Regions from separate parts of the Pelagibius sp. CAU 1746 genome, predicted to be linked through region 2. Evidence: riboswitches for the same ligand, from Rfam matches in the RefSeq annotation. Region 2 holds a riboswitch; the other holds the start of a gene.
The links. Region 2 has a riboswitch for thiamine pyrophosphate ahead of thiB (thiamine ABC transporter substrate binding subunit). Riboswitches for the same ligand answer to the same signal wherever they lie in the genome.
Positions count from the first base shown of each region.

Region 1: linked by a shared signal. The riboswitch ahead of thiD (bifunctional hydroxymethylpyrimidine kinase/phosphomethylpyrimidine kinase) and the one ahead of thiB (thiamine ABC transporter substrate binding subunit) in region 2 are both predicted to bind thiamine pyrophosphate.

Region 1 is NZ_JBDOQT010000001.1:2,494,548-2,509,073, reverse strand. It holds gene AAFN88_RS11920 (phosphatase PAP2 family protein) at 1-955, opposite strand, end outside; gene AAFN88_RS11915 (BTAD domain-containing putative transcriptional regulator) at 972-3,335, opposite strand; gene AAFN88_RS11910 (ATP-binding protein) at 3,363-4,955, opposite strand; gene AAFN88_RS11905 (hypothetical protein) at 5,332-5,499, opposite strand; gene AAFN88_RS11900 (ABC transporter permease) at 5,576-6,313, opposite strand; gene tenA (thiaminase II) at 6,497-7,234, opposite strand; gene AAFN88_RS11890 (ABC transporter substrate-binding protein) at 7,231-8,196, opposite strand; gene AAFN88_RS11885 (thiamine phosphate synthase) at 8,193-8,813, opposite strand; gene AAFN88_RS11880 (thiazole synthase) at 8,989-9,762, opposite strand; gene thiS (sulfur carrier protein ThiS) at 9,766-9,963, opposite strand; gene thiO (glycine oxidase ThiO) at 9,932-10,951, opposite strand; gene thiD (bifunctional hydroxymethylpyrimidine kinase/phosphomethylpyrimidine kinase) at 10,956-11,786, opposite strand; TPP riboswitch at 11,843-11,944, opposite strand; gene AAFN88_RS11860 (helix-turn-helix domain-containing protein) at 12,077-12,757, opposite strand; gene AAFN88_RS11855 (hypothetical protein) at 12,969-13,520, opposite strand; gene AAFN88_RS11850 (hypothetical protein) at 13,561-14,112, opposite strand; gene AAFN88_RS11845 (hypothetical protein) at 14,173-14,526, opposite strand, start outside.
Region 2 is NZ_JBDOQT010000001.1:2,877,284-2,891,809, forward strand. It holds gene AAFN88_RS13695 (monovalent cation/H+ antiporter subunit D family protein) at 1-1,253, opposite strand, end outside; gene AAFN88_RS13700 (cation:proton antiporter subunit C) at 1,250-1,606, opposite strand; gene AAFN88_RS13705 (DUF4040 domain-containing protein) at 1,606-2,604, opposite strand; gene mnhG (monovalent cation/H(+) antiporter subunit G) at 2,601-2,930, opposite strand; gene AAFN88_RS13715 (monovalent cation/H+ antiporter complex subunit F) at 2,935-3,219, opposite strand; gene AAFN88_RS13720 (Na+/H+ antiporter subunit E) at 3,219-3,713, opposite strand; gene AAFN88_RS13725 (nucleoside hydrolase) at 4,150-5,106, shown strand; gene AAFN88_RS13730 (acetoin utilization protein AcuC) at 5,119-6,261, shown strand; gene AAFN88_RS13735 (DUF192 domain-containing protein) at 6,316-6,789, shown strand; gene AAFN88_RS13740 (hypothetical protein) at 6,926-7,165, opposite strand; gene AAFN88_RS13745 (DUF1491 family protein) at 7,684-8,019, opposite strand; gene AAFN88_RS13750 (peptide chain release factor 3) at 8,047-9,633, opposite strand; gene AAFN88_RS13755 (DoxX family protein) at 9,867-10,253, shown strand; gene AAFN88_RS13760 (GNAT family protein) at 10,237-10,989, opposite strand; gene adhP (alcohol dehydrogenase AdhP) at 11,125-12,147, opposite strand; TPP riboswitch at 12,326-12,434, shown strand; gene thiB (thiamine ABC transporter substrate binding subunit) at 12,489-13,502, shown strand; gene thiP (thiamine/thiamine pyrophosphate ABC transporter permease) at 13,524-14,526, shown strand, end outside.

The DNA.
Region 1 (14,526 bases), 380 kb from region 2:
TCCGTATCCGCCCGATCAGTGTGGTAGCTGCCATCGCCCGGGCAACCGTCCAAGCGATGGTAACCAACGCAGAGGCGACGATGCCGTCGACTGCATAGTGCCAGCCGAGATGGACGGAACCGACCAGGATCACGGCAAAATAGGCCCAGCCGAGGAGTTGAAGTCTGGGCAGCAGTGCCCGGACCACCAGTGCAATCCATAACGCGATGGCAACATGCATCGACGGCATTGCCGAGATCCCGGCGCCGATGAGCCCTCCCCCCTTCTGGTAGTTGGTCCAGAGGTATTCGCGGGCGGCGGCCGTCCACGGGCTGAGCGGCAAATCGGCGAAACGGTCGCCTAGCTGGATGGACTCGTAGAAAATTGGACCGGCCGATGCTCCCAGGTACTGGCCCAGGGTGCCGGCAGCCCAAGTGAGAAAATAGGCGATCAGGGCTTGGGCCCTCTTGGGAGAAGGCGGCAGGTAGAACAGGAAGAGAAGAATGGCGAAATTGACCGGCGCCCAGAAAGCATAAACCCGGTCGATCACTGGCGTTGCCTGGCCCAGGTATTCGTGACTGAGGCGCCAGGGGTCCTGCCCAAACAGCAGGCGATCCAGATCGGCGAATGCGGTATCCGCCCAGAACCCCACGGCCGGTGGCATCATGACTTTTGCCCAATTCAGGACGGCGAACTGGCAAGCGACCAGCAAGAAGCCGGTTGCGAGCGCCCAGGGAAGGTGGGGCAAAATACTGCGAAGAGGGTTTTTCTCGCCCTCTCTCCAAAGGCGGAACAGTTGCCAGGCGACGGGCAGGCAGAAGCCGATGATTGCGAAGTTCACCCCCATCACACCGAAGCTTCGGAAGGGGATCTCATAGATGAAATCGACCTGTATGCCGATCAGAAGCACTACAAGATACTGAAGGCCGACGATCGCGAGGACCGGAAGTATCCAGCGAAGGTCCAGCGCGTTCATGGGCGGTGTGCCTCTTTCAGTGGAGTTCGGCGGCGCCGACCTCGGCTCTCGTCCCGACGGTACGGGCCGTTTCGAACGGCAGCCCGAGGCTGCTCTGCATCTCCAACGCCGCGCGCAATATGCGGTCGACGAGCTTGCCGTCTTCCGCATTGGACACCGAAAGCGCCTGCGCCATGACACGCAGCGCCACCGAGCGGGCCCAAGGCTCGTTGCCCTCGTTGGCAAGGCGGGCGGCCCAGCGGGCGACCTCCAGCGCGCGGTCATTCTCGCCACATCCCAGCAGGGCTTCCGCCAGCCAAGCCATGAACATCGAGCGCAGGAACGGCAGATGCAACTTCTCCGACATGCTCACCGCTTGAGCCAACTCCTCCTTCGCTTCGAAGGCGCGCCCGGCATTGATCAGCGCGAAGCCGCGGTAACCGCGGGAGGTATACTGCCTCAACAGGTCGCCGCGCGCCTCCGCCAACCCGAACGCCCGGTCGAAGGCATCGAGAGCCAGGGCCGCCTCGCCGTCCCAGACCTGAATGATCCCTTGTGTCTGTAGGCTGACGATCAGGCAGGTGGTATCCGGCTGGTTCTCGGAAAGCCTGATCGCCTTGGCACAAGCGGCGTAGGCGGCCGAGAACTTCTCGCGCTTCGCATGACACAAGGCCTGGACCGCACTGGCGTCCGCCTCGCTGGAGCGGGGGCCGGTCAGGCGGTGGCTCTCCAGCATCATAGCGGGATTGCAGCCTTCATCGGTGATCTTGTCCGCCAGATCCGCGAAGCGCTCGGCCAGCCGCCAGTGGCTCTGCATGGGCCGGCCCTTGCAAGTGCGCGGCATACGCCGGATCGCCGAATAGGCCTGCTTGATCCGGCCCTGCCGGTAGCGCAAGCGCGCGCGCGCCAGCAAGTAGCTGATCCAGAGCTCGGAGTTTCCGTAGCGCTTCAAGTCGGGCCACTTGCGGGCGAGCGTCTCCTCCGCCCGCTTCAGGTCGCCTTTCAGTTCCGCCAGTTCGGCAGCGATCACCAGTATCTTGACCTCCAGCTTTCCGCGCGCATCGCTGGGCGGCAGCAGGCTGAGGTCGGCGGTCGCCTGGCGCACCTGGGTTTCCGCGATATCCAGATTGCCGCGATCCGCTTCCAGCTTGGCAAGACGCAGCAGGTGAGGCACCGCCAGGTTCCAGCGGCCGGCGGCACGGAAGTGCCCTGCGATCTCGTAGCACAGCTCGTAGATGTCGCTGCCCGCCAGGTCTTCCAGGGCCACCGCCACCGCGTAGTGAAGGTGTTTGCGGTGGGAGGGCAGAATCTGGCCCAGAACCGCTTCGCGGGCCGCCGGCGCGATGTTGCCGGGCTGTCCGTCGGCCGTGGTCTCGAACAGACCGGCCGCGGCCAGTTCGCGGAGGCTCGCTCGGCATTGCCCCGGCGACCGCTCGGTCAGGGCTTCCAGCAGGTCCATCGAAAAGAGGCTGCCGGCAACGGCGGCGATCTGCAGGACCTCGAAGGCCGCATTGCTGAGATTGCTGATCGGCGCCAAGCCGTGACCGGAATCCGCCACAACCGCCGTCTCGCCGCTTTGTGGCGCCGGACCGGCCGGCGGAACCGCTTCGGAGACCTTCTTCCCCCGCCCGCCTCCGGCCTGGGCCGCTCGCGGCAACGGGTCGGCCCGCAACAGGATCGATTGATAGAGCGCTTCGGTCTCGGCTTCGGGTTCCACGTCCAACTGTTCGCGCAGGACCGTGCGGCAGGCATCGTAGGCCGCCAGGGCGGAGGTCCGCTGACCGGCCGCCGCAAAGGCCTGCATGATCCAGCGGTGGACGTCTTCACGCAGCGGATCGAGCGCGAGAATCCGCTTGGCCGTGCGGATTGAAGATTCCTGGGCCCCGGCCTGTTCCTGGAGAGAGAGCAACCTGTCCAGCGCGAATTCCATCTGCTCGCGATACCAGGAGCGGATCGGCAGCAGCCATTCCTCGAAGGCTTCCGACTCGATTTCCATGCCCGAGAGGAACTCTCCGCTATATAGCGATACGGCACGCGCCAGGGAGTCCTGATCTCCGGCCTCTTGCAGCCGCTCGAATTCCAGCGCATCCACCTGAAGAGAACCGACGTCGAGGTGCACTTCCCTTCGGTCGAAGCTGAGGATCGGCAGATTGTGCGGTTCGAGATTGCGCATCAGGGTAAGGCGTGCCTGACGCAAGCTCTGTAAAGCGTTCGACTGTGTGGTTTCGCCCCAGAGCAGCGTGGCGAGCTTCTCGCGCTGCTGACTGTGCCCATTGACCGCAAGATAGGCGATGAGAGCCTCTGACTTGCGGAGCGTGAGGGATACCTGCGTTCCCGTCGCATCGCGAAGCGAGAAGCCCCCGAAGAGCTCCAGTCTGGCCGCTGGTTTGATACCGTGCATCCCTCTGGTCCCTGAAACGCGTCCGCCTTAGTGGCGACGCAGTCCCCGCTTTCCGGCCATGGCGCTTTCGGGCAAGCGGGGCAGGAAGAGATTGATGGTGGTGCCGCTCTGGCCGTCGCTGTCGATGAAGAGATACCCGCCCGACTGCAGGATGAAGCTATAGGCCGCGGTCAAACCCATACCGCTGTGTTCCTTGGGATCCTTGGTGGTGAAGAAGGGCATAATGGCGCGGTCGATGAGCTCCGGCTGCATGCCGGGGCCGCTGTCGATGACAGAGAGGCGGACATACTCCCCCTGCTTGAGACCGGGCATCTCGCTTGCCGCTTCCCGCGTTGCCCTGACGTTAGCTGTCTCGACGACGACGGTTCCCTTGCCTTCCATAGCCTCCGCGGCGTTCAGCATAAGCGCGCGCAGCACTTCGCGAGCCTGGTCGGGGTCTACGAAGACGGGCCAGAGGCCTATGGAGGAAACCATCTCGATGTTGACGGACTTGGGCAGTACCGGCTCCAGGATCGCTGCGGTCTCGTTAGCCAGGGCATCCGCGAAGCTCGGCCGCGGCGCGAGCTGCTGGCGATGCGCCAGAACCGCGAGGTCTTCCATGACCGAGCGCTGCCCGGTCCCATCGTCCGTTCGCTCAAAGGGGACGGAACCTCGGCCCAACGCTCCCATTTCGGCGCGATCCACCAGCGCGCCCGCCAGGCGCGACATATGAGCCATGGTGTTGCCGATCGCCCGGCGCTGCTCGGCCACTTTCATCCTGGTGACATCGAGGAACTGCACCACGGTTCCGCCGGTGGACTCGAACTGCTCGGCGATCATCACCCAGCGATTCCCGGAAATGCGGCGGGCCGCCAGCCCGCCGGCATCGACAAGCTGCGACCGCTTCTCGTCCGCTCCCTTACGCTTCAGCACCTGGTCCGGAGCCAGTTCCTCGGCGATCTTGGCCCGCCAGGCATCGTAGCGAATGCCGGGGCCGGCCTCGTCCTTGAGATCCGGAAACAGCTTCCCGAGGCCTTCGTTCATCTGCACCAGGCGCTCGTTTTCGTCGAATATGGCAATGCCGCCAGGCAGTCCGCTCAGGATGCGGTCGAGCCGCGGCAGCGTCTCAACGCCAGGTCCGGCTTCGTTCAAGCGGTCCAACTCGCCGCGCGCCGTCAGGGCGATGGCCAGCTGCTGAATCTCGGTCGTGTGAAACGGCTTCTGAAGAACGAAAAGGCGGTCGGCCGGCGGCACCTTCTTCGCCAGGTCGATCATCTGGATATCTGTATAGGCGGTCACGATGACGATGGGCAGGCGCTCGTCGATCGCGCGGATCTTGGCGGCCGCGTCCAGTCCATTGATGCCCGGGGGCATGCGCACGTCGATAAAGGCGACCGAGAAGGGCTTGTGCTCTTCCTGTGCTCGACTGACCGCCTGCACGGCCGCCTCGCCCTGGTTCACCGAAACCAGCTCAATGGGCGGCAGGCTGCTGTTGGAATGCTGAGGGCCGAACAACTCGTCCTGCAGCTCGGCAAGGCGCGTGTCAGTGCTCTTGGGCTCGGCCATGGCCAGAGCCGAGTGATAGTCCTCGATAAGGTCGACCTCATCGTCAGCGACGAGAACTCTCGCTATCGCGGTCATGCCCTTCAAACCCTGCAGTTCGTCCTGATCCCAGCTTTATTGATTAGTAAACTCGTGGTAGCGGGACTGACTAAATTTTGTCACAAGGAAGTAGTGATTGAAAACAGCAACAGATACTCTAGGGCTAAAACTCATACAATATACGATACTTTCAACTTCTATTAAGGCTTATCGTTAACCTTAAGTTGATCTTCTGTAGTATTGCAGTCCTATTTGGCTTTTTTGGCCCAAGGCCATGATTCCCGGCCGATCGCTGTCTCCGACGCCCGCAGGAACGCCGCATGAAGAAGCGCCCCTCAGCGAGGATTGGCAAGGTCTCCGCACACAAACGGTCCGCCGCTGCGGACGCCCCAGGCCCAAGGCTATGGCCCGCCCCTCAGCGATCGGATGATCCCAGGATCGCTTCCGAGCCGGTGGCCACGTCCAGCAGTTCCATGGTGATGGCCTTCTCCCGCAGCGCGTTCTCACGGCGGCGCAAGGTGACCAACCGCCCCAGAACCGCCTCCCCTGCCGGCACGGAGGTCGGCCCGCCAGTGTCGCGCAAGGAGACGGCTGCGCGCTGCCTTGATCCGGATCCATCCCCGAAGGATATCGCCCTCAACCCGCTAGCAGGCGGACATTCATACCCGGCCCTTGGCGCGGCGCGCCAGGTAGTCGGCCCCGCGGCCCACAACCTTGTGCAGGACCAGGGTGAAGATCACGAGAACCAGGAGCGCGGCGAACATCAGGTCGGTCTTGGCCCGGCCGTTGGCCAGCAGCATGAGGTAGCCGAGGCCCCGGGAGGCCCCGACCCATTCGCCGATGACCGCGCCTATGGGCGCGTAGACCGCGGCGAGACGCAAGCCCGAACCCAGCGATGGCAGCGCCGCCGGCAGGCGGATGCGGAACAGAACCTGACGGTCCGTCGCGCCCAGGCTGCGCGCCATCTCGATCAGGCTGTCGTCGCTGTGCCGCAGGCCATCGAGGAAGTTGGAGGCCACGGGGAAGTAGATGATCAGCACCGCCATGGCGATCTTGGAGCCGAGGCCGTAGCCGAGCCAGAGGGTCAGCAGCGGCGCCAGGGCGAAGACCGGCACTGCCTGGCTGAAGACCAGCACCGGCAGCACGTAGCGCAGGGCGGCGCGCGACATCATGAGCTGCAAGGCCGTCAGCGCACCCAGCAGGGTGCCGAGCGCGATGCCGAGCAGCACCTCAGCCACGGTCACGGCGGCGTGCCCGAGAATGAGCCGGTACTGCTCGACGAGCATGCCCGCAACGCGCAGCGGCCCCGGCAGGATGAACGAGGGCACGTCGGTCAGCCACACCAGCGCCTGCCAGAAAGCCAGCGCTGCGGCAAGGACCAGGACGCCGTCGCGCATCCGGCGCCAAGTCTCGCCGGCGGCAGGCGAAGCTGGAACTCCTTCGTGCGTGGCTCGAGATGCGCCTGCGGCGCCCCTCACCATGAGGAGCTTTCTTTCTGCCATCGACAACCTACCTCATTCTGAGGAGCGGTCCGCAGGACCGCGCCTCGAAGGACGCAGGATGTAATTGCATCCCAAGGGTCATCCCGCCGCCCGCCCGCCCCTCAGCCCCATGTCCCAGAAACCGACCTCCAGGCGCGTGGCCGTGCGGAAGGTGCGGCAGAGGCCGTTCCAGCGCGGCACGGTCTGGGGCGCGGCACCGAGACGCGCCGCCGCGGCATGGTCGATCAGCTTGCCGACGCCGTGGCACAGCGCCTGGTAGTCGCTGGCCGCGTAGGTGTCGATCCAGTCGGCGTAGGCCTTGTCGCGCGCGCCGCCGCGGCTGGCGAGGTCGCCCAGCCAGGCGCCGATCTCGCCGTAGCCCAGGACGCAGGGCGCCAGGGCCGCCAGCAGGTCGAGGAAGTCGCCGGCCAGGCCGCGGTCCATGACGAAGCGGGTGTAGGCGAGGTTCTCGATCTCCTCCTCCGCAGCAAAGAGCGTCTTCTCCGGGATGCCTTCCCCCGCGCAGATCTCCACGTGCAGCTTCATCTCGTGGTTCACCAGGGCGTCGACGGTGGCGGCCGCCGCCTTCATCTCCTCCAGGTCGCCGGCCTTGACCACCGCCAGCCCCCAGGCGCGGGCGAAGTGGGTCAGGAAGACATAATCCTGCACCAGATAGTGGAGAAAAGCCCGGCGCGGCAGCGTGCCGTCGCCCAGCCGCCGCACGAAGTCGTGCCGGGTGTAGGCCTGCCAGTCCTCCGCCGCGGCGCGGCGCCAGCCGCAGAAGACCTCGGAGCCGTAGTCCGGGCCGCAGGTGCGCGGCGGCTCGGGCGCGGTCATTGCACCGACACCTGAACAGCGATGCGCGTCACCGGGTACTCGCTGGGCACCAGTCCGGCCTCGGCCAGGAAGGCCTCGAAGCGGGCGTAGCGGCCGACATCGAGGGCCGCGGGCCTCAGCGCGAAGCGCGGCAGGGTGTCCTTCCAGGCGCGCGCGTTCAGTTCGTCCTGCAACTCCTTGGCAGTACCGGCGAAAATCTCCCAACTCTCTTCCGGATGGTTGACGATGAACTGCGTCGCCTTCTCGGTCGCCGCGAGGAACCGCAGCACGACAGCCGGGTCCATCGTTTCCGGGTTGGCCACGTAGATCAGCTCGTCATAGGCCGGCACGCCTTCCTCCTCGGGAAAGAAGCAGCGTCCTTCGATGTCTTCGATGGCCAGCTGGTTCAGTTCGAAATTGCGGAAGGCACCGATCACCGCGTCCACCTGCCGCGACATCAGCGAGGGCGACAGCGACCAGTTGACGTTGACCAGTTCGACGTCGTCCAGGGCCAGGCCGTGCGGCGCCAGCATGGCGCCCAGCAATGCCTCCTCCACCCCGGCAACGGAGAAGCCGATCTTGCGGCCTTTGAGGTCGGCCAGGGACTTCACCGGCCCGTCCTTCAACACCAGAAGACAGTTGAGCGGCGTCGCCACCAGGGTGCCGACCCGGATCAAGGAGAGGCCCTCGTGAACCTGCAGATGCAACTGCGGCTGATAGGAGACCGCAAGATCGGCCTTACCCGCGGCCACCAGCTTCGGCGGGTCGGAGGGATCGGCCGGCGCGACCACCTCCACCTCCAGGCCTTCGGCGGCGAAGTAGCCCTTCTCCTGAGCGATGACGATGGGACCGTGGTCGGGGTTCACGAACCAATCGAGCACCAGGGTCAGCTTGTCCGCAGCCGCCGCGGGCGCTGGCGGCAGCAGCAGCAGGGAAAGAGTCAGCGACAGGGTGAGAGCGAGGGAGGACGTCAAGGTCTTCATCGGGATTCCTGCAGTTCGTTTTCGTGCGTTACCTCGACCCAAGCGCGTGTCCTGGCCTCGGGCTCGGCATTGAGGGTGATATCGGTGACGACGGAGAGGATGTCGGCGCCGGCCGCCAGCACGCCGGGCGCCCGCTCGACGGTCAGGCCGCCGATAGCGACCAGCGGAACCTCCCCGATGCGCCGCTTCCAATCCGTGACCTTCCCGAGGCCCTGCGGATCCCACTTCATCTTTTTGAGGATGGTCGGATAGACGGGCCCCAGCGCGATGTAATCGGGACCGGTGGCCAGGGCGCGCTCCAACTCGGCGTCGTCGTGAGTACTGACGCCCAGGCGAAGACCGGCGCGGCGGATCGCCGTCAGGTCGGCACTGTCCAGATCCTCCTGGCCCAGATGCACGAAGTCGCAGCCCTCGTCGATGGCCAGCCGCCAGTAATCGTTGATGACGAGTTGGCAGCCCGCCGCGTCGCAAAGCCCCTTCGCGGTGCGGATTTCCCGCCGCGTCTCGACCTCGCTGCGGTCCTTCACGCGCAACTGCACCAACTTCACCCCGCAGGGCAGCAGCCAGTGCAGCCAATCGCTGCTGTCGAAAATGGGATAAAAGGGATCTAGGGTCATTGTCCGTCCCCGCGGTATATCGCACCGCCACTGCCACCCACTCCTCTCGTCATGCTCGGACTTGATCGGAGCATCCAGGGCGAGCGATTCGGCGGCCGCCCCTGGACCCTCGGGTCAAGCCCGAGGGCGACAGTCGGAGTCGATGACACCGTTAGCACGGTCACTGCCAAAGCCTTCATCCCAGGAACGCCTTGCCGATAACGGGGGTCGAGGGCGCCGCCATGTCGCGCGGCTCCATGGGGTCGGCGGCGCGCGCGGTCCGGCCTGCCGCGATGGCCTGGGCGAAGGCGGCGGCCATGGCGGCGGGATCGCCGGCCTTGGCCACGGCGGTATTGAGCAGCACCGCGTCATAGCCCAGTTCCATGGCCGCCGCCGCGTGGGACGGCAGGCCGATGCCCGCATCCACCACCAGCGGCACCTCGGGGAAGTGCGCGCGCAGGCTGCGCAAGCCATAGAGGTTGTTGAGGCCCAAACCGGAGCCGATCGGCGCGCCCCAAGGCATCAGCACCTCGCAGCCCGCTTCCAGCAGGCGCCCTGCGGCCACCAGATCCTCGGTGGTATAGGGAAAGACCTGGAACCCCTCTTCCGTCAGGATCGCCGCCGCCTCGACCAGTCCGAAGAGATCCGGCTGCAGGCTGTCGTCCTCGCCGATCACCTCCAGCTTGATCCAGGGGGTGTCGAAGACTTCACGCGCCATATGGGCTGTCGTCACCGCCTCCTTCACCGTGTGGCAGCCCGCCGTGTTCGGCAAAACCTTGACGCCAAGCCCCTGGATTAGCTTCCAGAAATCATGCCCGTCGCGCCGTTCCGCCGATTCACGCCGCAGCGACACCGTAACCACCTCGGCGCCGGAAACACCGACCGCTTCGGCCAGAACCGCTGGTGAAGGATAGCCTGCCGTACCCAGCAGCAGCCGGTTCCCCAGATCCACGCCATAGAAATCAGTCATGCCTCAACCTCCCTGCATCGGGGCGATGACCTCGACCCGGTCGCCATCCTCGATCCGCATCGCCGCTCGCGCCGGCCGCGCCACGAAGTTGCCGTTGACCGCCGTTGCCACCGTGGCGTCTCTATAGCCAAGCTCCTCCAACAGGCGGTCGAGGCGGTCGCGCTTCACCTCACGCGGTTTGCCGTTCAAGACGATCTGCATCCTTGTCCTCCGGGCTAAGGGATTCGCCATAGGCCAGGGCGGCGGCGCGCCGCGCCATGGCCGGCGCCAGCAAAAAGCCGTGGCGGTAGAGGCCATTAACGAAGATACGGTCACCTTCGCGCCAAACCCGCGGCAGGTTGTCGGGAAAAGCCGGGCGTGCATCGACGCCGATCTCGACCACCTCCGCTTCTCCGAAAGCGGGATGCAGCGCGTAGGCGGCATTCAGAAGTTCGACGAGGGAGCGCGCCGACACTGCAGTGCGCGAGGCGCTCTCGATCATGGTCGCGCCGACCATGTAAAGTCCCTCGCCGCGCGGCACGATGTAGATCGGGATTCGCGGATGCAGCAACCGCACCGTACGCGACATCTCCATCTCGCGGCAGCGCAGCATCAGCATCTCGCCGCGCACGCCGCGCAGCTCGGGCAAGACCTCGCGCGCCGCGAGCCCCCGGCAGTCGACCACCACCTCGCCTCTTGGCGCGTCTTCGGCCTCGGTCGAAAACCTCAGCTCGCCACCGCCCTCGCACAGCTTCCGGGCCAGGGACCCGATCGCGGCGCGGGGATCGAGATGCGCCTCGCCCGCGAAGAAGAGGCCCTGGCGGAAACGCCCGGCGAGGTCCGGCTCCAACGTCGCGATGGCTTGCGCATCCATCTCGGTGAAGTTCTCCGTGCGGCGGGCGAAACGCCGCAGCTCCCCGGTGTCCCTGCCCGGTGCGACGACGAGAGTCCCCTGGCGGACCACGCCGCCGGCATGCTCCTGCCACCAGTCCGCCGCCCTGCCGCCCAGGCGCACCACCGGCTCCTCGGCGCTTTCGCCCTCGCACCAGGGGGCGAGCATGCCGCCCGCCCACCAGGAGCAGGATCCAGGCCCCAGGCCCGGTGCACGGTCGATCACAGTCACGGCGGCTCCGCGCTTCTGCAATTCAGTGGCGCAGGTGAGGCCGGCCACGCCGGCCCCCAGAACCGTGACTTTGACGGTCGCTTTCATGGCGTCAACTCCACAGCGCATGGAAATGGTGCACGGGTCCGTGCCCCGACCCGACGTCAAGCCTATCGGCTGCCGCGATGGCGCCCTGCAGGTAAGCGTGTGCCGCCTCCACCGCCTCGGGCAGATCCCGGCCCTTGGCAAGGCCGGCGGCGATGGCCGAGGACAGGGTGCAGCCGGTGCCGTGGGTATTTCGGGTGTCGCGCCGCGGCGCCTCCAGCCGCAGTGTCTCGCCGCCGGCCATGATCAGCAGGTCGACGCAGACCTTGCCGCTGGCGTGACCGCCCTTCATCAGCACCGCCTTGGGGCCCAACGCCAGCAGCCGGCGCCCCTGCGCCTCCGCTTCGACCTCCGTCTCGGCCTGCGGCCCTTCCAGCAGGCGCGCCGCCTCCGGCAGGTTCGGCGTCAGCACGTCGGCCAGCGGCAGCAGGTCGCGGCGCAGGGCGATGACCGCCGAGTCCGGCAGCAGGGCATCGCCCGACTTCGCCACCATGACCGGATCGATCACCAGGGGCGCGCCACGGCCGCGCAGGCCGGTGGCCACGCTTTCGATGACCGGCGGTCCGCCCAGCATGCCGACCTTCACGGCCTTCACCGGCAGGTCGTCGAAGACCGTGTCGATCTGAGCGGCGACGATATCTTCAGGGAGGGGATGCACGGCCGTGACCGCGCGGGTGTTCTGCGCAGTCACCGCGGTGATCGCGCTGGCGCCGTAGACGCCGAGAGCGGAAAATGTCTTGAGATCGGCCTGTATCCCGGCGCCGCCTCCGCTGTCGGAGCCAGCCACGGTCAAGGCGATCGGAATGCTTTCGCCGTTCCGCGCGCTGATTTTCGCCACCTTGCTCTCCTTCCTCGCGGGCCGGAGAAGGGAAAAGCGGATCAGGCTTATTTCTGGAAATGTCGTGACCCGTTCCCTTCGCCGGCATTACCCGGATCAGGTTCCTTGGGTTGGCGACCTGCGCCTCTCAGCCCTTGCGAGCACCCCAACGGTGAGTCAGGAGATAACAATTCATCGAAGAAGTTTCAAGCGTGCAAAGCGCCAGGTGCGAAAAGCCCGGTCCGGCGGGCCGGCGACAATCAGCGTGACGGATCGAAGAGGCGCGGCCAGCGCCGCCCGACTGCAGGCGCCTACTCGCGCGAGAAGACGATAATCGAAAGAAAGCGCAGCGGCAGACGGCGAAGCTCCTCCGGGCCATGCGGCGCCCGCGCATCGAAAAACAGCGAATCGCCCGGCGTCAGGGAGTAGATCTTCTCGCCGTGTCGGTATCCCACTTCGCCTTCGAGCAAGTAAATGAACTCCTGGCCTTCGTGACGAAAGCTCGGATAGGCCTCCGCGTCCTCGGTGATGGTGACGAGATAGGGTTCGCAGGCGACGTCACCGCCCAGCGAAGAGCCGAGCAGCTGATATTGATGGCCGACTTTGGTGCCGCGCCGCTCGATCGACAAGCCTTCGTCGGCACGCACGTGATAGGCGTCGCGCTTTTCCTCGAAAGCCGAAAAGAAGGTCGTCATCGGTACGTTGAGCGCCTGCGCCAAGCTTTGCAGTGTCGCCAGGGACGGCGAGATGCCACCGTTCTCGACCTTTGAAAGCATGCCCGCCGACAGACCCGCCTGGCTCGCCAGCTCCGCCACCGTCATATCCTGCAGCTTACGCAGCTCGCGCACCTGGGCGCCGATGGCCTCCTCGATACTCTGGCTCTCCGAAGCCTGGGGCGCGGTCGAGTCGGTTGTCCGCCCGCTCTGCCGCGCGGCCGGCCTGGTCTTACCGCTGCGCGGCTTCGAACGCTGCTGGGATTCCCCCTTGGCCACCAAGCGGATTCCTTCCGTGGCTCCCTGGCCCTGACAGGACTTTCATGTCCCGCCGCGCCTGCTTTTCGTGGTGTGGCTCTACCGTGCAGCAGGAGCCCTCCCTCTGCAAGCCTGCATTCCGCGCGATATCCGTGCGTTTCGACGGTCCACTCGGGCACGGGCGTGACCCATTGGTGCCCTGCGGACGCCCGCACCCCCGCTTTCACGGGCTCTAGAACTGGTTCGGATTGTCGGGACTGACGAAGAACAGCAACACGACCAGCCGGACGAAAAGCAGCAGGACGACGACCAGCCCCAGCCACCACAAGGCCGGCCCGGCGACGGCGGCGCCGCCAGCCAACGCCCGCGCCCCGGCAACGATCACCCACAGCGCCCAGCCGCAGAGAACGGCCGCGGCGAGATCGAGGTAATACTTGCTCAGATCCCCTTGTCCGACATAACCGAGGCAGAGCGCGGCAAACGCGATCGCTGCGAAGCGCAGCAGATAACCTCTATGAGAGGCGGTGACTTCCGCGGGCTCACCCGAGGACAGCGCAGCCAAAATCAGGCCGCAAAGCGTCAGAACGCCGCCGGCGATGGTGAAGAAGCGCAGATACTGCGCCAGCCAGTGCGCCAGCTCCAGCCAGATCTCGTCCAGCCGCCCGTCGCCGGCGCGGCCGTAGAGCGCGCCCTGTAGCCGGCCGCCCAGCCAACTCACGACCGCGAGCAGAACGGCAAGGCCATAGGCCAGATAGGCGTAGATCAAGGTCCAAGGTGTCGACATCGGCAGGCTGCTTTCCTTTTCTCGGGAGCAGAGCGGCGGATCAGAACATCCGGAAGCCCTGGATCTTGATGAGGATGGCCAGGCCGGCGAAGACCAGGACGGCAAGGCCGTCAACGATGGCCAAGACCCACCAGCCGGCGGGGCCCGTCACCGCCACCGGCCCGACGAAGGCGCGCCAGCCACTGAAGACTGCCCACAGCGCCCAGGCGAAGACGGCGACGGAAGCGATGTCGGCGTCGAAGGCGCCCATGCGCACCTGGGCCAGGGAAATCAGGCCCAGGAAGCAAAGAGCGAAGGCGCCGAACTTCATCTGATAGGCCTTGTGCGAAGATACCGCCGGTGTCGTGTCGCTGGCCGGCAAGGCGGCAAGAACGAAGGCCGCGACAGCCAGGGCGAGGCCGGTCCACAGGGCGAAATGCAGATTGCGCATCAGAAAATGGGCGAAATCGAGCCAACCCCGGTCGAGTTCGCCGGCCTCGACGCGGCCGTAAACGACGTGCTCGAAGAGCACCAATAGCCAGCAGATGGCGCCGAGCGCCAGCATGGCGGCATAGCCGATATAGGAGAGGGTCACAGTCCAGGCGGGCACCATCAGATCGGTCCTTCATTAGGGGGACGGCACCGCCGCCCAGGCAGCCTTGTTCTTGGGGTGTCAGCGCGTCAAGCCCTTGCCCCAGCACCGCAGATGAACCGCCAGGTCGGTTTCGGCGATTCGCCCGTCGGTAAAGACTGCGGCCTTCAGGGGGAAAGTCAATTCCGGGTCCAGGTAGCCGTCGCGCAGCCCGGCGAGACTGCGCCCCCTGCCCCGTTCGGCCAGGAGGGCATCACGGCAGGCCGCGGCCACCGCGATCTGGAAGTCGTCGTAGAACTCGACCCAGCTCAGACCGAAAGGCAGCGCCACTTTCGCGGTCTGGCGATAGACGGTCTGGCCGGCGGCGCCTTTCATCTCGCGCAGCGGCTCCAGGACCACCGAACGGCTGCTGCCGGCCACCGAATAGCCGGCGGG
Region 2 (14,526 bases):
ACGATTCCCAGGCTGCCCTCCGCCAGCGCGGCGGAGATCAGCAGCCACTTGCTGACGAATCCCGCGGTGCCGGGCAGGCCGATAAGGCTGAGGCCGGCGAGGACGAAGGCGGCCATGGTCCAAGGCATGCGCTTGGCAGCTCCGGCCAGTTGGTCGAGCCTCAGGCCCTGGTAGTGCATTCCCAGGCCGGCGACGGCGAGGAACAGGGCGCCCTTGGCGAGCGCATGGTTGAAGATGTGGATGATGCCGGCGGAGAGTCCGGCGGCGCTCAGCAGGCTCGTGCCCAGCATGATATAGCCGATCTGGGCGACGGACGAATAGGCCAGCAGGCGCTTCAGGTTGCGTTCCATCATCGCCACGCCCGAAGCCAGCACGATGGCGAGCAGGGCCAGCGGCATGAGAAAACGCGAGAACTGCAGGTCGTGGTCGGTGAGGTTGCCTTGGAAGACCAGGAAGTCGAAGCGCAGCATCACGTAGATCTGCACCTTGGTCGCACAGGCCGCGAGGAATACCGTGACGATGTGCGGCGCATAGGTGTAGGCGTTGGGCAGCCAGGCGTGCAGTGGGAGGACCGCCGCCTTCAAGGCCAGGCCGACGATGATGAAGCCGCCCGCGGCCAGGATCGGCCGCTGGTCCGCGACCTCGCTGATGCGCTGCGCCATGTCCGCGAGGTTCAGCGTCCCGGTCATCATGTAGATCAGCCCGACGCCGATCAGGTAGAACGTCGCCCCGATGGTTCCCATCACCAGGTACTTGAAGGTCGCCGCCAGGGCGCGCCGGTTCGGCCCGGCCGCGATCAGGACGTAGCTGGCGAGGGACGAGACTTCCATGAACACGAAGATGTTGAAGGCATCGGCCGACACGACGATGCCGCAGAGGCCCGCCAAGGCCAGCATCCAGGCGCCGTAGAACAGGGGTTGGCGCGCCTCGTCGATATCGCCGTCGAGACTGCGCCGTCCGGCGAAGAGGGCCAGCAGCGAGGCGCCGCTGACCACCAGCAGGGCGACGCTGGTGAGAGCGTCGACCCTGATCTCGATGCCGTAGGGGGCGGGCCAGCCGCCCACGGCATAGCGGTACTCGATCCCGGAAAGCACGCCGGCCGTCAGCATGACGGCGACGGCAAACGCCATGGCGCTGGCCGCGGTTGCCGCCGCCCAGGCCAGGCCGCGCGGGCGCAGCAGGATGATGAGGGGTGCCGAAAGCAGCGGCACCACAACCTGCAGCACCGCGAGGTGGTAGGCTTCGCTGCTCACTTCCGATCGAGCTCCCTGATTTCGTTCTCCTCGATCGAACCGTAGGCTTCCTTGATCCTCACGATGATGGCGAGGCCGAGAGCAAGGGTGGAGATGCCGACCACGATGGCCGTCAGGATCAGCACCGACGGCAGCGGATTGGAAAGCAGCTTGTCGGAAGCGTTCTCATGGAAGATCGGCGCCGTGCCGCCCTCGACGGGCCCCATGGAGATGTAGAGCAGGAACACGGCGGACTGGAACAGCGAGAGCCCGATGAGTTTCTTGACCAAGTTGAGCTTTGCGGTCACGGCGTAGAAGCCGATCATCAGCAGGATCGAGAAGACCCAGTAATTGTAGAGTTCGAGGGTTTCCATCATTTCGCTCCGCGCGCCGCGAAGGAATGGAAGATGCTGATCAGCACGCCCGTGACGGTGATGCCGACGCCGGCCTCGATGATCAGGATGCCGTAATGCTGGCCGTGCACCGGGTCATGGGCCAGCGCCGAGTAGTCCAGGAAGTTGCCGCCCAGCAGCATACAGGCCACGCCGGTCAGGCCGTAGAGCAGGGGGCCGGCTGCGATCATGAGCTTCAGCAGACCCGCCGGCAGGGCCAGGCGGGCCTGTTCCTCGCCTTCGAGCAGCGCGTAGAGCACGACGCTTGCGGCGACGATGACGCCGGCCTGGAAGCCGCCGCCCGGACTGAAATCGCCGTGGAACTGGACGTAGAGCGCGAACAGCAGGATGAAGGGGATCAGCAGACGGCCGACCACCCGCGGGATCTGGTAGTGACGCAGCCCGGCCTTGCCGGCGAAGGTCATGGCCGGCGACACCTTCGGCTGGCCGACCGGTGCCTTGCCGAGGAGAAAGAGCACGCCGATGCCCGCGGTGAAGACCACGAAGGTCTCACCCAGGGTGTCGTAGCCGCGAAAGCTCGCCAGGACTGCGGTCACCACGTTGGGCACGTCGATGTACTCGGGCGTCTTCTCAAGGTACCAGGGCGCGACGTGGAGTTGAGCCGGGGCGTTCGGATCGCCGAGACGCGGCATGTCGAAGGTGGCGTAGACCAGCAGCGCGGCGATGACCGTCACCACGCCGAGGGCGGCCAGGCGGCCCGCGGTGCCGGCCCGCTCGTGCTCTGCGGTCAGTGCCAGAGCGCCTAGGAACAGCACGGTGGAGATGCCGGCGCCGACGGCGGCCTCCGTCAGGGCGACGTCGGCGGCATCGAGCAGGAAGAAGACCATGGCGCTCAGCAGGCTGAAGATGCCCGAGAGCATGGCGGCGGCGAAAAGATTCTTCGTTTGCACGATCGCCAGCGCGGTGATCACCAGGAGCGTCAGCAGGAAGATGATGAAGAAGACGGTGAAGACGGTCATGAGCGCGGCTCTTGTCGCCACGGTTTGGCCAGTCCCGGATTGATGCCCGCCAGCAGGGCGGCGCTGGCAAGCGCGTTGGCGGAGGTCGGGCTGGTAAACAGCATGAAGATGAGAATCGCTGCCAGCTTCACCGCGTCCAGAGAGAAGCCGGCCTGCAGGACCAGGCCGCTGAGGACCAGCATCGCGCCCAGCGAATCCGTGACGCTGGCCGCGTGCATGCGGGTATAGAGGTCCGGCATGCGCAGGGCGCCGATTCCGCCGACCAGCACGAAAAACCCTCCGGCGGTGAGCAGCATCCAGCTGATAACGTCCACGGCCATGGCCATCGGGCTAGTCCCCCTTCTCTTCTTCGGCCAGGCGGCGCTGGGCGCGCACGCGGAAAAACTCCAGGACCGCCAGGGTGCCGATGAAGTTGATCAGGGCGTAGGTCAGCGCCAGGTCGAGAAAATCCGGCCGGCCGATGAAGAATGCGGCCACCGCCAGCAGCAGCACGGTCTTGGTGCCGAGCATGTTGACCGCCAGGACACGGTCGTAAACGCTGGGGCCGAGCAGCGCGCGCGCCAGGGCGAGGGCCATGGTAGCGAGGATGGCGACGATCACGGCGTAGTAAAGCATCAACGCTCCCCCAGCTTTGCGACCCGCCGATCCATCTCACCCGACATCAGGTCGTCGGCGCCTTGCTGGGTCAGGGCGTGGACTTTCAATTCGCCGTGGTACAGGTCGAGGGTCAGGGTTCCCGGGGTCAAGGTGATGGAGTTCGCAAAAATCACCTGGCCGATGGGGCCGGGTGCGCTGGCCTTCAGTTCAATGTAGCGGGCGCTGATCGGCAGGCGTGGGTCCAGCACCACTTTGGCGACCGCCAGGCTGGACTTCACGATCTCCTTGATGAGCCAACACCAGTAGGCCAAAAGCCGCAGACTGATGGTGAGGGCGAAGATTTCCCTGTCGAAATAGCCCATGCGCCAGACGACGATCAACGTCGCCAGACAGGAAAAGGCGCCAAGTCCGAGCAACAAGGGTTCGGTATGGCCCGACCACAGCAGCCAGGCAGCCACCAGAAAGCCGAGCAGCACCAGCACCCCGCGCGATATGGCGGCGGGACTCTTCATGGGACCGGCAGCGTCCGTGTCCGCTCTTTCAGGGTGAGGATTCTCACTCAGCCCGCAGCTCCCCGAGACTTAATCCTTGTCTTATCCCTGCCTTGGGATTCCCCTCTTAGGCGGAACGAGCCTACTGACCGAGCCGCGCCGGTCAAGACAAACCGGCGCAAAACCAACCGATTCCGCCTCGGCGGCGGCGGCGGCCGCCGGGCCGGTCTGGCAGCTCGACCAATTGCCGCCCAGCAGGTGAGAATCCGGTCTGCCGTGTGGACCTCAGGCGGGGGCGGGAACCAGGGCCGCGGCCCGAACGCTTTGGCGTCCGGCGAATCGTCGGCCGCGCTCGCGCGAGGCTTGCGCGGCGCGGGGCGATGGGGCATCGCTTACCGCGGGACACTCTATTAGAGTCCCCCGCAGAAAAACACTTTCGCGCAGCAGGAGAGGCGCCGTGGCCGCCCAGCCGAGCAATCCCAGGCCCATCATCATCGACACCGATCCCGGTCAGGACGATGCCATCGCCATCCTCCTGGCGCTGGCGTCGGAGGAGTTCCACCTTCTGGGCATTACCGTGGTGGCGGGTAACGTACCCCTGGCGTTGACGGAGCAGAACGCCCGCAAGGTCTGCGAACTGGCCGGCCGGCGCGAGGTTAAGGTCTTCGCCGGTTGCGCCCGCCCCTTGGTGCGCCCGCTGGTGACCGCGGAAAACGTGCACGGCAAGACCGGCCTCGACGGCCCGGACCTTCCGGCCCCGGCGATGCCGCTGCAGGAGCGTCACGCCGTGGACTGGATCGTCGATACGCTGCGCGAGGCGCCGGCCGGCACGATCACGCTCTGTACCCTGGGGCCGCTCACCAACATCGCGACGGCGTTGATCAAGGCGCCGGACATCGCCCCGCGGATCGCCGAGATCGTCATGATGGGCGGCGGCTTCTTCGAGGGCGGCAATACCACGCCGGCCGCCGAGTTCAACGTCTATGTCGATCCGCACGCCGCCCAGGTCGTCTTTACTTCCGGCGTCAAGTTGACGATGCATCCGCTTGATGTGACGCATAAAGCCTTGATGTCCAAGGCCTGGATCGACTCGCTGCGCGCGCTCGGCACCCGCACCGGCGCCGCCGCCGCGGCAATGCTGGACTTCTACGAGCGCTTCGATATGGAGAAGTATGGCGAGGCGGGCGGCCCACTGCACGATCCCTGCGTGCTGGCCTACCTGCTGAAGCCCGAACTCTTCGGCGGGAAAGACTGCAGCGTTCAGGTCGAGACGGGATCCGAGCTGACGATGGGGATGACGGTGGTCGATTGGTGGAACGTCACCCCGGCGCCGCCCAACTGCAGGGTGATAAACCAGATCGACGCCGCCGGCTTCTACGACCTGATCGGCGAGCGGCTGGCGCGCCTGCCTTAGCGCATTCGGCGCATGCGGCCCCGCTTCATCGGCAGCGAGATCTACCGCCGCTCCACCTACGGCGGCCGGCACCCGCTGGCGATTCCCAGGGTCTCGACCTGTATCGATCTTTGCCGCGTCCTGGGCTGGCTGCCCCCCGCGGCCGATCCGGGCGATGTCTATATCGACAGCCCCCGCGCCTCGGCGGCGGAGTTGGCGCGTTTCCATGCGCCGGCCTATATCGACGCCGTGCGGCGCGCCGAGGCGGCGCAAGACCTGCCGAAAGAAGAGCAGGCGCGTTTCAACCTGGGGCGCAACGGCAATCCGATCTATCCGGAGATCTTCCGCCGCCCCGCCACCGCCTGCGGCGCCTCGATCCTGGCCGGGCGCGCCTTGGCCGCGGCTGCGGGCACGATCTACAGCCCGGCGAGCGGCACCCATCATGGCCGCCCGGACCGGGCCAGCGGCTTCTGCTACTTCAACGACCCGGTGCTGGCCATCCTCGCCTTGCTGGATGGCGGCCTGGAGCGGGTGTTCTACCTGGATGTCGATGCGCACCATGGCGACGGCGTGCAGGACGCCTTTCACGACGACCCCCGGGTTTTCACTCTCTCCATCCACGAGAACGCGCGCTGGCCCATGGGGCAGGCGGATCGGACGCAGGGGGGCGGGACGCTCGATGACCGCGCGGGCGGGCAAGCGCGCAACCTGCCGGTGCCGCAGGATTTCAACGACAGCGAGCTGGACTTCCTCATGCAGGCTGCGGTCCTGCCGCTGATCGAAGACTTCGCTCCCCAGGCCGTGGTCCTGCAATGCGGTGCCGATGCCTTGGCCGAAGATCCTTTGAGCAGGCTCGCCCTGTCCAACGGCGCCCTGTGGCGGGCCGTGGCAGAGGTCATGAGGCAAACCCCGCGTCTGTTCGTGACCGGGGGCGGGGGCTATAACCCCTGGTCGGTGGGCCGCGCCTGGGCCGGCGTCTGGGCGACCCTTAATGGCTTCGAGGTGCCCGACCGCCTGCCGCGGGAAGCCGAGGCGGTGCTGCGCGCCCTGGAATGGCGCCACAGCCGGGGCCGCAATCCTCCGGAGGCCTGGTTCACCACCCTGGCCGACCCGCCGCGGCCGGGACCGCTGCGCCCGGAGATCCGGCAGATGGCCACCGCCGTGCTGGCGCCGTAAGCGGCGCTCAGGTGGCTCTGGACGCGCCGGGAAGCTGCCGCTACATCTAAGCGCATGAAACAGTTCTTATCCCTGCTGGTTTTGCTTGCCGCCGCTGCCTTGCCGGTGCCGCCAGCTGTGGCGCAATCCGGTTCGCTGGTCGTTTTCGGGACCGGCGAACTCACCATCGAAACCGCTGCCGGCGCAAACCACACATTTCAGGTGGAGATCGCCGAGACCACGCCTCAGCGTGCCCAGGGGCTGATGTTCCGGCGGCAGATGGCCGCGGACGCCGGCATGCTGTTTCTTTTCGAGGGCGGCTTGCGGGAACGGGCGATGTGGATGAAGAACACGCTTATCCCATTGGACATGCTGTTCATCGATGAGGCGGGGGAGATTCTGCGCATCGAGCAGCGCACGGTGCCGCATTCCTTGCGGGCGATCAGATCGGGGCAGCCTGCGGCTGCTGTGCTGGAACTCAACGCCGGGACGACGTCACGTCTTGCGATCGAACCCGGCGACCGGGTGATCCATCCAGCATTCAACTAAAGTAAAGTTCCCGGGAACTCTCTAACAACCGTCTAGGAGACGTTCACGTCTCGAGGAACCTGAGTGCATCGACCTCAGCAAAGGGTCCTCTTGTCCGGCTCGCGCCGGTATCGCTCAACTGTAACCGGGCTGCTTCTTAGGCTTCCGGATCGAGGGCGACTTGCTCCATCGCACGCCAGCCTTCGCCGGCCGCGACCAGGCAGCTCATGCCCTGCGGGGTCGTCACGATAATCGACCAGGTGGTGCCGTTGCCGGTGCTGAGCACCTCGACCAGGCCACCGTTGTGGGTGACGCCGAGGGCCACAGGCTGTTCCTTGTACTTCTGCTGCAGAACCTGCAGTACGGAGTCTCGCTGATCACACTGAGGCTGCGCCATCGCTGCGCTGGTGCTAACGAGGGCGAGTCCAGCGCCGAGCGCTAAAATCTTCCACATGATAAGCCTCATCGTTTGTTCCACGGTCAGCGAAACCTTTTCGCCGATGTAAAGAGTCTTTCATGTGCGAATGAAGATGCTGTTAACACCTGCTTAAGCATGAGTTAACGGCGTGGGACAAATCCCGCCTGCGGAGCATGGATCGTGCACTTGAAGGTCTGCGCGAACACGCCGCTTCGGACAGGACGCAGTGAACTAACGCTTTGAGGAGATGCGGACTTTGCGACTTGCGGGAAGAGGCCGCGGCGGCGCGGGCGTGCGCGCACGAAAGCGTTACCAAGCCGCAGGGGAAAATATTACCAGCCGCAAATATGTGCGCTGTCGCGCGGCAATTCGGGAAGGGCGCGCGCTAAGAACCGCCGTCGGCATTGCCGCTATCCGTGAGGGCGAAACCGTGGGTACGGATGCGCGCCGGGAACACACGAAAAGGTGGCCGCGACGCCTGCGCGGCGTTTCGGCTGCTACAGCAGTTTGCCCTCGAAGGGATGCTTGCCGTCGCGCTCCTCGATCTCCACGACCCAGACGTCCGGGTCGCGCTTGACCGCCCGTTCGATGTAGGCATCGGCATCGGCTTCCGTCACCAGCTCACCGCCCAGCGCCGGCATCCAGGCGATGGCGCCCTCCATGTCGCGGGTCTGGTTCAGCAGCTTCACGCCCCGGTCGAGCTGGTTGATCTTCAAGATCAGCGTGCCGCTGTTCTTCTCGCCGCGGTGAACCACCGTGGCCGGGATCCCGTCGACGATGCAACGCTTGATGTGCGCCTTGATCCACAGTTCCGCGGGCAGGCGATCATCCATATCGGGAAAGACCCGGGGCGCCGTACATCAGCTCTGCTCTTTCGTCTTGAGGAAACGCAGGTCCGGATGGTCTTCGGCGGCACGGTCCAGGTGCCAGGCGTTGCGCGCCAGAAAGACCGGAGCGCCGGTGTGGTCGGTGCCGATGGCGCCCTGATTGGTGTCGAGGAAGCGCTTCAGCTTCTGCGGGTCGTCCGCCTCCACCCAGCGTGCGGTGTGCAGCGCCGTCGGCTCGAAGCGCACCGGCACTTCGTACTCCGTGCGGATGCGGTCGGCCAGCACGTCGAACTGCAGCGGGCCGACCACGCCGACGATCCAGTCGGCGCCGATGTTCGGCTTGATGACCCGCGCGGCGCCTTCCTCGGCCAACTGCTGCAGGGCGCGGCCCAGGTGCTTGGCGCGCAGCGGGTCGACCGGACGCACCGCCTGCAGGTGCTCCGGCGCGAAGGAGGGGATGCCGGTGAACTTCAGATCCTCGCCCTCGGTCAGGGCGTCGCCGATACCCAGGTTGCCGTGGTTGGGAATGCCGATGATGTCGCCCGGCCAGGCTTCCTCGGCCAGTTCGCGGTCGCGCGCCAGGAACAGCACCGGGTTGTGCACGTTGATGACCTTGCCGCTGCGCGAATGCTTCAGCTTGCTGCCGCGCTTGAAGTGGCCGGAGCAGAGCCGTAAGAAGGCGATGCGGTCGCGGTGGTTGGGATCCATGTTCGCCTGGATCTTGAAGACGAAGCCGCTGATCTTGTCCTCGGTCGGCGCCACCTCGCGACCCTGGGTCGGCTGCGGGCGCGGCGGCGGCGCCATGTCGGCGACGCCCTGCAGCAGCTCGCGCACCCCGAAGTTGTTCAGCGCCGAGCCGAAGTAGACCGGCGTCATGTGGCCTTCCAGGTAGGACTGCATGTCGAAGGCGGGGCAGAGCTCGCGCACCATCTCCACGTCCTCGCGCAGCTTGGCGACGGCGTCCGCGGGCAGCAGTTCGTCCAGCTTGGGATCGTCGATGCCGTTGCAGGACTCGCCCTCGGCGCCCATCTTGTCGCGGCTGCGCTCGACCAGCAGCAGGCGGTCGTGCAGCAGGTCGTAGCAGCCCAGGAAGGAGCGTCCCATGCCGATGGGCCAGGAGGCCGGCGAGACGTCCAGGGCCAGGCGCTGCTCCACCTCGTCCAGCAGTTCGAAGGGATCGCGGCTCTCGCGGTCCAGCTTGTTGACGAAGGTGATGATCGGCATGTCGCGCAGGCGGCAGACCTCGAAGAGCTTCAGGGTCTGCGCCTCGATGCCTTTGGCCGCGTCCAGCACCATGACCGCCGAGTCCACGGCCGTCAGGGTGCGGTAGGTGTCTTCGGAGAAGTCTTCGTGGCCCGGCGTGTCCAGCAGGTTGAAGGTCTTGCCGGCGTAGTCGTAGGTCATGACCGAGGAGGCGACGGAAATGCCGCGCTCGCGCTCCACCTTCATCCAGTCGGAATGGGCGCGCCGCTGCTCGCCGCGCGCCTTCACCGCGCCGGCCATCTGGATCGCGCCGCCGAACAGCAGCAGCTTCTCGGTCAGCGTGGTCTTGCCCGCGTCCGGGTGGGAGATGATCGCAAAGGTGCGCCGCCGGGCGACGGCTTCTGAAAGACTGGTCATGCTCTAGTGGGTCAAGGGGGCGGTCTGGTGGCGCTCTCGGGGCCTGAACTGTCGGGAAAATGGGGCTTTTGCGCCGGTTTTACAAGCGTTTCCCGGTGTTTCGGTCGGCAGGAACTGACCCGGCAGCCCGCCGCGGGCTGGTTTTGCGCCCCGGCTGCCCCAATTGTCCTACTGGCAGCGGCTCGGGCGCCTGTGTTAGCCCTGCCAAACCACTGGCAACAAGGGTAGATTCGATGGCTTCGCTGACTTCCTGGTCCCCCCACGTCCTCAGCCTGCTGCGCGTCGCCTCCGGTGCCGCCTTTTTGGCGCACGGCACCATGAAGTTGCTGAACTTCCCACCGGGCTATTCGCCGGAGCTGATGTCGATGCCCGGCGCGGCCGGAGTCGTCGAGCTGGTTGGCGGCGGCCTCCTGGTGCTGGGGCTCTTCACCCGCCCGGCGGCCTTCATCTGCTCCGGCACCATGGCCGCCGCTTATTTCGTGGCCCACGCCCCTAAGAGCTTCTTCCCGGTGCTGAACGGCGGCGACGCGGCGCTGCTCTATTGCTTCGTCTTCCTCTACCTGGTCTTCGCCGGCCCCGGCCCCTGGTCCCTGGACGCCATCGTCAGGAAGAAAGGGTAGGCGCGCGCAATTCCGCCAGCCCGCGCTTCTGCCGCCCCTCGCCGTCGAAGTTCGCAGGGTCCAGCCAGGCCTGGAAGGCGGCCCTGGCCGCCGGCCATTCGCTGTCCAGGATCGAGAACCAGGCGCTGTCGCGGTTGCGGCCCTTGGAGACGACGGCCTGGCGGAAGATGCCCTCGAAGGTGAAGCCCAGGCGCAGCGCCGCGCGGCGTGAGCCCTCGTTGAGGGCGTTGCACTTCCATTCGTAGCGGCGGTAGTCCAGCTCGTCGAAAACGCGGGCCATCATCAGAGCCATGGCTTCCGTCGCGGCGGGGCTGCGCTGCAGGGCGGGACTGTAGTTGATGTGCCCGACCTCGATGACGCCCTGGGCCGGCGTGATCCGCAGATAGCTGGCGACGCCGAGGGCCTTGCCCGTTTCCAGGTCGACGATGGCATGGAACAGCGGGTCGTCGCCCCGGCAGGCGTTGTCCATCCAGGCTTGGTAGTCCTCCAGCGCCGCGAAGGGGCCGTAGGGCAGGTAGGTCCAGTTGCGGCCCTCGGCATCGGCGCTGTTGGCGGCGAAGAGGTCGGCGGCGTGGCGCGCGGCCTCCAGCGGTTCCACCCGGCAGAAGCGGCCTTCCATGGCCGTTCGCGGGGGCAGGGGGCGGGCCGTCCATCCCGGCACGGGGGCGCCGACGGGCTGGCCCAGGGCATTGGTCTCGTAGGGGGTGTCGAGGGGATCGTAGATATCGGTCGTCATGGCAGTCCGGACAAGGGAGGAACAAGGTACTCCCTCTTGGCGCCGGGTGGACTGCAGCGCAAGGGCCATATCGGGATTTTGGAGGGAGCCACTTCGAAAGGTCCCCTCCAACCCCGGGTTCGCCCCCGGATTTCCCTAGAGCGTCATCACGATACGTCCGTCGATGGTGTTGGCGCGCATGCGATCGAAGATGCTGTTGATGTTGTCCAGTGGCTCGGTGGTGTAGTGCACCTTCACCTTGCCTTCGCCGGCGAACTGCAGGCATTCGGCCAGATCCATGCGGGTGCCGACGATGGAGCCGCGGATCGTCTTGCGCTCCAGCACGGTGTCGAAGATATCCAGATCGAAGGAGCCCGGCGGCAGGCCGACCAGGGACATGGTGCCACGCTTGCCCAGCATGCCGTGGGCCTGGCTGAAGGCCTGGCGCGAGACGGCGGTGACCAGCACGCCCTCGGCGCCGCCGCACAGCTTCTTCACTTCCGCGACCGGATCAGTCTCCCGCGCGTTGACCGCGGCATCGGCGCCAACATCCTTGGCGAGCTTCAACTTCTCGGGCGTGATGTCGACCGCGATAACGTGCAGACCCATCGCCTTGGCGTACTGCACGGCCAGATGGCCGAGGCCACCGATGCCGGAGATCACCACGGTATCGCCAGGCTTCGTGTCTGTCTCCTTCAGTCCCTTGTAGACCGTGACGCCGGCGCAGAGGATCGGCGCGGCGGGTGCGAAGTCCAGCCCGTCGGGCAGATGGCCGACGTAGCCGGGATCGGCCAGTACGTATTCGGCAAAACCGCCGTTCACGGTATAGCCGGTCATTTGCTGGTCGTCGCACAGGGTTTCCCAGCTGGAGAGGCAGTGCTTGCAGTGACCGCAGGCGGTATGCAGCCAGGGCACGCCGACGCGGTCTCCTTCCTTCACGGAGGTGACGTTGTTACCGACTGCGGCAACCGTGCCGACACCCTCATGACCCGGAATGAAAGGCGGGCTGGGCTTCGCCGGCCAGTCGCCATCGGCGGCATGTAGGTCCGTGTGGCAAACGCCACAGGCGGCTACCTTTACCAGGATCTGCCCGGGGGTGACCTCCGGGACCGGTACCTCTTCGATGCTCAGCGGCTTCTTAAACTCGCGGACGACAGCCGCCCTCATGGATTTGCCCATTGTCCTGCTCCCAAACTGCAGTGGAAAAGCACTCGGAGAATCAATCAGCTTCTTTCAGTTCCATGGGCTTTAGACCAGACCTATGCGTCTCTCTACGGCGCTTCAAGTGTCAAGTGAGCGGTTTGCCTTAGATTGCGGCAGCCGCCTTGCCGCGGCGGGGCCTGGAGCCTATGGTGAGGGTGTCTCAACGGGGTGCCCCAAATGGGCTGAGAGTTCGGCGCAGACCGGACAACCCGATGAACCTGACCCGGGTAATGCCGGCGGAGGGATTTGAGCGACAGGCCTTCACCAGACCCGCGTTTCTCAAAGCCAGCCGCCCCATAAGAGCTATGGAGCGACCGATGCGCTTTTCGACCTTCCTCTTCGCCGCCGCGATCACGGCTGCCGCTCTGCCGGTTGCCCAAACGGCCGGGGCGGCGGAGCAGACTCTCACCGTCTATACCTATGACGCCTTCACCTCCGACTGGGGGCCGGGCCCGGCCATCAAGGAGGCCTTCGAGGCCGAGTGCGACTGCGCCCTGGAGTTCGTGGCGCTGGACTCCTCCATCGGCGTCCTCAGCCGCCTGCGCCTGGAAGGGGAGAACAACAAGGCCGACATCGTGCTCGGCCTCGACCTCAACATCCTGGCCGAGGCGCGCGACAGCGGTCTGCTGGCGCCGCACGGCGTGGCAACGGATCCTCTGGCGCTGCCGGTGGCCTGGGACGACGATACCTTCCTGCCCTTCGACTACGGCTATTTCGCCTTCGTCTACGACACCGAGAGCCTGGACAGCCCGCCCAAGAGCCTGGAGGAACTGGTCGAGGCGCCGGACGACCTGAAGATCATCCTGGAGGACCCGCGCACCTCGACGCCGGGGCTGGGCCTGCTGCTCTGGGTGCGTGCGGTCTACGGTGATGAGGCGCCGGCGGCCTGGGCCAAGCTGGCCAGGAAGACCGTCACCACCACCAAGGGCTGGAGCGAGGCCTACGGCCTGTTCCTCGAAGGCGAGGCGCCGATGGTGTTGAGCTACACCACCTCGCCGGCCTATCACATGATCGCCGAGGACGAGCAGCGCTATCAGGCGGCGGCCTTCGCCGAGGGGCACTACATGCAGGTCGAGGTGGCGGCGATGACGAAGTCGACGGACACGCCCGAACTGGCGCGCCGCTTCCTGCAGTTCATGCTGAGCCCCGGTTTCCAGAAGAACATCCCGACGGCGCAGTGGATGTATCCGGCGACCGATCTGCCGGAGGGCCTGCCGCCGGCCTATGACAAGCTGGTCGATCCGGCCAAGCCGCTGCTCTTCACGGCGGAGGAGGTGGCGGCCAACCGCAAGGCCTGGGTCGAGGAGTGGCTGCAGGCCGTCAGCCAGTAGCCCGCTTCCGGTCTGCCTGTTATGCCCTGGTGGCTGCCCGCCGGCATCGCGCTCGCCCTGGTGGCGGCGGTGGTGGGCGGCGCGCTCATGGCGCTCGCTCTCGCCGCGCCGGGGCTCGACCTCGCCGGCAACCTGGGGGACGCCTACCTCTGGCGCGTGGTGCGCTTCACCCTGTTCCAGGCGACGCTCTCGACCCTGCTCTCCGTCGCCCTGGCGGTGCCCGTGGCCCGCGCCCTGGCGCGGCGGCGCTTTCCCGGGCGCGGCTTGCTGCTGCGGCTCTTCAGCCTCTCCCTGGTGATCCCCACCATCGTCGCCATCTTCGGCATCGCCGCCGTGCATGGGCGCACCGGTTGGGTGAACGACGCCGCCGAGTTGCTGGGCCTCGGGCGGGCGCACTACCTCTACGGCCTGACCGGCATTCTCATCGGTCATGTCTTCTTCAACATGCCCTTCGTCGCGCGCATCCTGCTGCAGGCCATTGAAGCGGTGCCGCCGGAGACCTGGCGCGTCGCCAGCCAGTACGGCCTGCGCTCGCGCGACATCTTCCGCCTCATCGAGTGGCCGGCCATGCGCACGGTGCTGCCGGGCGCGGCGGGCCTGGTCTTCATGCTTTGCTTCACCTCCTTCGCCGTGGTGCTGACGCTGGGCGGCGGTCCCAAGGCGACGACCCTGGAGGTCGCGGTCTACCAGGCGCTGCGCTTCGACTTCGACCTCGGCCGCGCCGTCGCCCTGGCGCTGGTGCAGCTCGGCCTCTGCGGGGCCATCGTCTTGGCGGTCCTGCAGCTCGCGGTGCCGGGCAACATGACGCTCACCGAGGGACGGATCTACGAACGCCCGGACCGTGGCGGGCGCCTGGGTCTTGCCGTCGACACGCTCGCCGTGATCGTCACCCTCGCGCTGGTGGTGCTGCCGCTCGCCGCCGTCGCCGTCGCCGGCTTCAACCCCAGGACCTTCGGCGTGCTGTCCGACCCGCGCTTGTGGCGCGCCGTCGGGCAGTCGCTCGCGATCGCGCTCTCGGCGGGCG